2 regions of the Duganella sp. 3397 genome follow, and region 2 is predicted to be linked to the other one. Evidence: riboswitches for the same ligand, from Rfam matches in the RefSeq annotation. Region 2 holds a riboswitch; the other holds the start of a gene.

Region 1 (4,209 bases), on a different contig from region 2:
CTGATGCTCGAGCGGGAGCGCATCCGTGGTCTTACCGGCATCCAGTGGCTCGGTTGGGCCAGCGTGGTGTCGCTGATTTCGCTGCTTGGCGCGGCGCTCATTTCCAGCCTGGTCAACCTGCCGCTGCGGCGCCTGACCAAGGCCACGCGCGCCTTTGCACAAGGCATGCGCCCCGACCCGCTGCCCGAAACCGGTCCGAACGAAATCCTCGAAGCGAACCGCTCGTTCAACCACATGGTGCTGCAGTTGCAGCAGGTGGAGTCGGACCGTGCGGTAATTCTGGCCGGCATTTCCCACGACCTGCGAACGCCGCTGGCGCGCATGCAGCTCGAAGTGGAAATGGCCAACCTGTCCGATGATGCGCGCGAGGGCATCCAGTCCGACATCGGCCAGATGGACGCCATCATCGGCCAGTTCCTCGACTATGCGCGCCCCACCGAGAAGTCGAGCTTCATCGACGTCGATATCAGCGAGCTCGTTGCCGATGTCGCGCACGACGCCGGGCGCATGCCCGACGTGCGCGTCAAGACCGACATCGCGCCGGACGCGCATGCCATGGGCAACGCCACCGACCTCAAACGCGTGATCAACAACCTGGTGGAAAACGCCCGTCGCTACGGCAAAACGCCGGGCCAGGACATCACGGAAATCGATATCGCCTGCAGCGTCAAGGGTGCCGGTGCGGCCAAGCGGGTAACGATCGAGGTGCAGGACCACGGCCCCGGCGTGCCCGACGACCAGATCGCACAACTGCTCAAACCGTTTACCCGGCTCGATACGGCGCGTGGCCAGGCCAACGGCGCCGGCCTGGGACTGGCCATCGTGGACCGGGTGATGCAGCGCCATGGCGCAGAACTGACGGTGCGCAACCGCGACGGTGGCGGCCTTTCCATCCAGATCGTGATGAAAGCAGCATGAGAAAAGTTTTACTGATTGCCGCAGTGCTGGCGAGCGGTGCACTGTGCGGTTCCGCGGGTGCCGCCAAGGCGGCCAAACCTGCCCAGGTCGCGCAGCAGCGCGAACCGACCACCGAAGAACGCGCATCGTTCGAGGCCTTTTTCAGCGCGCGCCAGGCCGCCGTGCCGCAGGGGCCGTGGGCCACGCGGCCGCTGTTCGCCCCCGCCTTCGAGATCGACCGCGAGAGCGCCGGCAAGCCGTCGCGCGTGATTGCGCGCATGGATTCGGCGCCGCGCCGCTCGCACCCCGACCTGTGCCGGCAAATCCGCTCGAGTTTCATCTATAACGCCAAGGCGCCCGAGGGTGAGCGCTGGCAGGACGCGGCCGAGCCGCAGCGCTGGTACGTGTGGCTGGCCACGCCCACCGTGCCGTGCGCGGCCGCGCGCTACACCACCTTGCAAGACCCGAAGGTGGCGGACGTCGATGCCGTGGCGCTGCTGCGCCAGCACCGCGATTTGCTGGGCCGCGCGCGCCTGCTGTTTGCCGGTCATTCGCAGTGCGCACCGTATCGCGCGCTGACGTACCGGCTGGCCGCGCTGGAACCGGCGGCGCCGGTTGCCGGCGCACCGCTGATGCTGGGCATGGTTTTCGAAAGCGACCGCCACGCGGTGGCGCGGGTGGCCGTGCGTAAAAGCGGCGGCGAATACACGGCGTGGAATGTCAGCTGTACCGGCTAGCGCGCTTACACTGAATGACGCTGGGACGGCTGCTCGGCGCCGGCCAGCAGCTTGGTGAGCAGCAGCTCGGCCGAACCATAACCGTACAGCGAGTCGGCCTCGAAGCCGACGGTTTCGTACGGGACCGATTCCTCGCGTTCCGAGCGCGCCGGATCGTTGCTGGCATAGGTGACGCGCCAGGCGCGTTTCAAGGCATCGGCACGGCGCAGGAACTGCGGCATGGGCCACTGGGCCGCATCGAAGGCGTCGAGCTCGCCAAGCACGCGCCAGTGGCCGCTCACCAGCGCCATGTCGCCTACCCGCAGCACCTTGATGGCGTCTTGCGCAGTCAATGTTTTAAGCCGCGCCAGGTCCGGCAGGCCGTCCTGCTTCGGACCGAACAGATAGGCCAGCATGATCTTGCTGCCCGGCGACAAGCGCGCCACCAGGCCGGCGCCGTAACCACCGCTGAGCAACGGCACGGCGAAAAAACTACCCTCTTGATACGACTGCCTCATTCCCATCCTTTCGCTACACACGCGGCAGACCTTGCTATTGCCTGGCAGAGCCCGCCGCGCTGGCGCCTCGCGGCGCAAAAGTGGCAGTGTAGCGGCGGCGCGCCAAGTGTGGCGCACGCGTGGCGCAGGCGTCACAATCGCGCATGCAGCCTCGCTTTGCGGGTTTTTAATGATGACGATTGTGTTACACTCCGGTTTCGCTAGGGGTCCTGGAATCGTTTTCCGGGTGAGAGATACCCTTCGTACCTGATCTGGATAATGCCAGCGAAGGAAAGCGCAAAAGTCGGCCCTCCCCTCCTTTGATGTCTCTCCTCGCGGCGCCCAGCCGAACACGTAGAGAGCAGCCATCATGTCCACACCACATTTCGCCGTATCCGTCATCGCCCTGGCGGTGCTCAATTCCTTTGCCGGCGCCGCCATGGCCGAGGAAGCCGATCAGCCATTGCCTGAAGTCGTCGTCAGCGCCGTCAAAGCGCGCGCCAGCACCGCCTCGATCGGCGGCTTTTCCAACGCCTCGCTGCTGAGCACTCCGGCCTCGCTCAACGTGATCACGTCGCAGCAGATGCTGGACCTGCAGATCCGCTCGACCACCGACGCCGCCCGCTACGACGCCAGCCTGTCCGACGCCTACAATGCGGTCGGCTATGCCGAACAGTTTTCGATCCGCGGCTTCAAGCTCGATAACGCCAGCAGCTACCGCAAGGACGGCATGACGATCGCCGGCGACACCCAGATCGCGCTGGAAAACAAGGAACGGCTGGAAGTGCTCAAAGGCCTGTCGGGCCTGCAGGCCGGCGTATCAGCACCCGGCGGTGTGCTCAACTACGTGACCAAGCGCCCCACCGACAACCCGATCCGGATGGTGGTGCTGGAAACCCGCGAGCGCGGCACGCTGTACGGCGCGGCCGATGTCGGTGGCCGGTTCGAAGATACCCGCTTTGGCTACCGCGTCAACGTCGCGGCCGAGCGCCTGCGCTCGATCGTCAAGGGCGCCGACGGCAACCGCAAGTTCATCTCGGGCGCGTTCGACTGGCGCATCTCGCCGCAGGCGCTGCTGCAAATCGATGCCGATTACCAGCGCAAGTCGCAGCTCACCGCCCCCGGCTTCCAGCTGCTCAACAACACCACGCTGCCGGTGATCGACGCCGACACCATGCTCAACGACCAGCCGTGGTCGCGCCCGGTGGAAACCATCAGCAGCAATATCGGCGCCCGTTTCGAATACACGTTCTCGCCCGAGTGGAAAGCGACCGTCAGCGCCAACCAGAACACCTTCAAGCGCGATGACTACACGGCCTTCCCGTACGGCTGCAGCGCCCAGGAACTGTTCCCCGGCTTCTGCGGCGACGGCGATTACGACGTCTATAACTACATCAGCAAAGGCGAGAAGAAGTCGCCGCTGACGGTGCAGGCGCTGTTGCAGGGCCGCTTTAACGGCGGCGCGATGACGCACGAGGTGACGTTCGGCAGCTCGCTGATGCGCAACCGCGAAAAATGGGGCGACGACCTGTACGATTATTCGGGCGTGAGCAATATCTACAAGCCGGTGGTGGTGCCGCCAGCGCCAGGCACCAGCGGCCCGGTGTCCGAGCGCCGCTACACCAACGAGCGCTCGCTGTTCGCCCAGGACATCGTCAGCCTGACCGAACAACTGAAGCTGCATGCGGGTGCGCGCTACGTCCAGGTACGCCGCAACCAGTACGTCGGTGAAAACGACGCCGGCGTGATCCAGCCCAATGCCCTGACCGACGCCGGCTTCTGGCTGCCGAGCGTGGCGCTGGTGTATAGCCTGCGTCCCAACGTCTCGCTCTACACCTCGTACGCGCAAGGTCTCGAGCATGGCGGCGTGGCGCCCAAGGGAGCTCTCAACGAACGGCAGGCGCTGGAACCGGCAAAATCGAAACAGGTGGAACTGGGCGTCAAAGCCGACATCCGCAACGACCTCAGTGCCACGCTGGCGCTGTTCCAGATCCGCAAGGGCCTCGAGTATGTCGACAACGCGTCCAATATGTTCGTGCGCAATGGCGAGGCGCAAAATCGCGGCCTGGAAATGGGCCTGAACGGCCGCGCCACGCGTG
Region 2 (4,209 bases):
ATATTGACGCGGCGAATCGCCACGGTGATGATTTCCGCGCCGGCCGCGTCGGTCGCTGCGCGGGTCTGTTGCAGGTCCCGGTATTTGCCGCTGCCCACCAGCAGGCGCGATTGGTAGGTCTTGCCGGCGATGGTGAGAGCGTCTTGCTGGTTCATTTGCTGGTTCATTTGTTGGTTCATTTGCTTGTCCTTTCAGTTCCACCCCTAACCACATGGGGTCGGACCCCTTGGGGTCCGACCCCGGCATGGTGTGCGGGGTTCAAAAAAATCAGCCGCCGCCGATGGCGCGCACGATGTCCACTTTGTCCTGCGGCTGCAGCTCGCGCTGCGGCCACTGCTGGCGCGGCACCACCGCGCGGTTGACCGCCAGCGCCAGCGCCTGGCCGCTCAGGGACAAGCCGTCGACCAGCTGATCTAGCGTCTGGCGCGCCGGCACCGCGTGCGGCGCGCCGTTCAATTCAATCTCGATCATCGAGGCTCCCTCACAACTTGCGATACAGCTCGGCGCCGTTCTTGATGAATTCCACCGCCTTGACCTGCATGCCCTGCTGCAAAGCCGCACCGTCGCTCATGCCGTTGGCAGCCGCGTACTCGCGCACTTCCTGGGTGATCTTCATCGAACAGAAATGCGGACCGCACATCGAGCAGAAATGCGCGACCTTGGCAGAATCCTTCGGCAGCGTCTCGTCGTGGAATTCGCGCGCCTTGTCCGGGTCCAGTCCCAGGTTGAACTGGTCGTCCCAGCGGAATTCGAAACGCGCTTTCGACAGCGCGTTGTCGCGGATCTGGGCGCCCGGGTGGCCCTTGGCCAGGTCGGCCGCGTGCGCGGCAATCTTGTACGTGATGATGCCGTCCTTGACGTCGTTTTTATCGGGCAGTCCAAGGTGCTCCTTCGGCGTCACGTAGCACAGCATGGCGGTGCCATACCAGCCGATTTGCGCGGCGCCGATGCCGGACGTGATGTGGTCGTAGCCGGGAGCGATGTCGGTGGTGAGCGGTCCCAGCGTGTAGAACGGCGCCTCGTGGCACTGCTCGAGTTGCAGGTCCATGTTCTCCTTGATCAGCTGCATCGGCACGTGGCCAGGGCCTTCGATCATCACTTGCACATCGTGCTTCCAGGCGATTTGCGTCAGTTCGCCGAGGGTTTTCAGTTCGCCCAGTTGCGCCTCGTCATTGGCGTCGTAGATCGAACCGGGGCGCAGGCCGTCACCGAGCGAGAACGAGACGTCGTACGCCTTCATGATCTGGCAGATCTCTTCGAAGTGCGTGTACAGGAACGATTCCTGGTGGTGCGCCAGGCACCACTTGGCCATGATCGAGCCGCCGCGCGAGACGATGCCGGTCAGGCGCTTGGCTGTGAGCGGCACATAGCGCAGCAGCACGCCGGCGTGGATGGTGAAGTAATCGACGCCCTGCTCGGCCTGCTCGATCAGGGTGTCGCGGAAGATTTCCCAGGTCAGGTCTTCGGCCTTGCCATTGACCTTTTCCAGCGCCTGGTAGATCGGCACCGTGCCGATCGGCACCGGGCTGTTACGGATGATCCATTCGCGCGTTTCGTGGATGTGCTTGCCGGTGGACAGGTCCATCACGTTGTCGCCGCCCCAGCGGATGGCCCAGGTCATCTTTTCCACTTCCTCGCCGATCGACGAGGTGACCGCCGAGTTGCCGATATTGGCGTTGATCTTTACCAGGAAATTGCGGCCGATGATCATCGGCTCCACTTCCGGGTGGTTGATGTTGGCGGGGATGATGGCGCGGCCGCGGGCAATCTCGTCGCGCACGAATTCGGGCGTGATCTCTTGCGGGATGCTGGCGCCGAACGACTGGCCCCGGTGCTGGCGGCCCATCAGGTCGGCCAGGCGCTGGCCCATCGGGCCGGAATCCTTGAGCTCGGCCAGGTATTCGCGGCGGCGCAGGTTTTCCCGGATCGCCACGTACTCCATCTCGGGCGTGATGATGCCCTGGCGCGCGTAGTGCATTTGGGTGACGTTGCGCCCTTCCCTGGCGCGGCGCGGCAGCCGGTGCAGATTGAAGCGCAGCTCGGCCAGCGCCGGGTCGGCCAGGCGCGCCTGGCCGTACTCGGACGTGGGGCCGCTCAGCTCCTCGGTGTCGCCGCGCTCGAGTATCCACGGCAGGCGCGGGGTGGCGGCCAGGCCGGAGCGGATATCGATCACGGCTTCGGGGTCGGTGTACGGACCGGAAGTGTCGTACACGTACACCGGCGGGTTGGTTTCGAAGCCGAACGAGGCGGGCGTGTCGGCCTGGGTGATGCGGCGCATCGGCACGCGCAGGTCGGGGCGGCTGCCCTGGATATAGACTTTGCTGGAATTGGGCAGCGGGTGGATTGCTGCCTGGTCCACCGTGGCGGTGGCGGAGAGGAATTTCTGGTTGGCGTTCATGTGGCTCCTTGGTTGGCGACAGGAGCCAGCTAAGGAGGTAGGACGACACCCGTTCCACAAATACAGTGGCGGCGTTGTCCTGAGCTTCCCTTCGCTGGCATTATCCAGATCAGGTTCGGAGGGTATTTCTCACCCGCGCCACAGCTGTATGCCGTGCGCAGGACCCCTAGCGTATGCCGCCCGGTGGTGTTCAGCGGGCAGCGCGACGATTATAACCGCGCCTTGCCGATTGCGCGACCCGCATGTTGGTGCGCCCTGCCCGTAGCGTAAATGCCACATCTGGTGGCGGCCGCTGCGGTATAGTGATCTCATGCCAAAATGCAATATTCACCGCTGTCTGTTTTTGCTGGCGCTGCTGCTGGCATGCGTTGCGCCCACGTACGCCACCGAACGTTGGAGCCGCCTGGCCCACACCGCGTTCAAGCACCACCAGCAACCCGACATGACCGGCGGAAATTCTTTTGCCCAGGACCGGCAAGGGTTCGTCTGGATCGGCACCCAGACCGGGCTGGTGCGCTGGGATGGCAGCCGCTACCTGCGCTACATGGGCGACACCACCCGCACCGACGCCCTGCCCGACAGCTACATTCTCAGCGTACACATCGACTGGCGCGGCCACCTGTGGGTCGGCATGAATTCCGGCGGCGTGGCGCGCTACGACGCCGCCCACGACAACTTCGTGCGCTATCGCGCGGTACCCGGTGGCTTGGCCAGCGGTGATGTGGGTGCCATTACCGACGACGGCGCCGACGGCATACTGGTAGGCCACGGCGCCGGCATCGACCGCATCGATGCCGCCGGCGCGGTCAGCCGCATGGTCTATGCCGCCGGGGCGGCGCTGCCGGCCGGCGGCGTCAGCTTCCTGCTGCGCGCCACCGATGGCCGGCTGTGGATCGGCACCGAGCGCGGCCTGTTCCTGATGGACCAGGACCGCCGGGTGCGGCCGGTCGCCCTGGTCGATGGCGCCGCCCTGCCCATCGGCGCATTGTTCCAGGACAGCACCGGCCGCATCTGGGTGGGCACCCGCGCCAACGGCGCCTTCCTGGTCGATGCGGCCACCCTGAAGGCCACGGCGGTACGCGAAAGCGGGCCGGTATCGACCTTGCAGCAGGAGCGCGTGGTGTCGATGATCGAAGCGGCGCCCGATCAGGTCTGGATCGGCACCGACGGCAGCGCAGGTGGCATCGTGGTGCTGGACGTGCTCAGCGGCGAGACGCGCCGTATCCGCCACCGTGCCGACACCCCCGACAGCCTGCTCGACAACAACATCATGACCATGTTCCGCGAACGCGGCGGCATTGTCTTCGTGGCCGGCATGGGCGGCCTCAGCCAGCACGGTCCCGTGTCGGATGCGGTCACCACCGTGCGCTACCTGGACCCCGACGCTGCTGGCGTGCTCAGCGTGCCGTCCATGATGCAGGCGCCCGATGGCAGGCTGTGGCTGTCGATTGCCGGCGGCGGCATCAAGATCGTCGACCCGGCCACCGGCCAGGTTTCCAGCGTGCCCGACCTGCCCAAGGGCCGGGTGCTGGCGATCGTGCCGGGACCCGATGGCGAGATCTACCTGGGCACCCAGAAAGGCCTGTACCGCGCCGATGCCCAGGGCCGCCGCGCGCGCCTGGTGCCGGTGCCCGGGCGCGCGCTCGAGGAAGAGGTATGGGCGCTGGCGGTGCGCGACCGGGTACTGTGGCTGGGCGACCTGGAAGGCGTGCGCGCATTGCAACTGCCGCCTGCAGGCAGTCGCGACACGGCGCGCCTGCTACGCCACGAAACCGACCGCCTGGGCGACCCGCGCGTGACCGCGCTGCTCA

What was found. A riboswitch is a leader RNA that binds a small molecule or an ion and turns the genes downstream of it on or off. The one in region 2 is predicted to bind thiamine pyrophosphate.
Region 1: it holds a riboswitch for thiamine pyrophosphate, as region 2 does, so the genes downstream of both, J2X54_RS11035 (TonB-dependent siderophore receptor) here and thiC (phosphomethylpyrimidine synthase ThiC) in region 2, are expected to answer to the same signal.

The regions. Positions count from the first base shown of each region.
Region 1 is NZ_JAVDVB010000003.1:508,625-512,833, forward strand. Features, by position in the region: gene J2X54_RS11020 (sensor histidine kinase) at 1-918, shown strand, start outside; gene J2X54_RS11025 (hypothetical protein) at 915-1,634, shown strand; gene J2X54_RS11030 (Imm26 family immunity protein) at 1,640-2,131, opposite strand; TPP riboswitch at 2,324-2,421, shown strand; gene J2X54_RS11035 (TonB-dependent siderophore receptor) at 2,481-4,209, shown strand, end outside.
Region 2 is NZ_JAVDVB010000007.1:120,629-124,837, reverse strand. Features, by position in the region: gene J2X54_RS21630 (thiazole synthase) at 1-155, opposite strand, end outside; gene thiS (sulfur carrier protein ThiS) at 268-471, opposite strand; gene thiC (phosphomethylpyrimidine synthase ThiC) at 482-2,398, opposite strand; TPP riboswitch at 2,468-2,576, opposite strand; gene J2X54_RS21615 (diguanylate cyclase domain-containing protein) at 2,709-4,209, shown strand, end outside.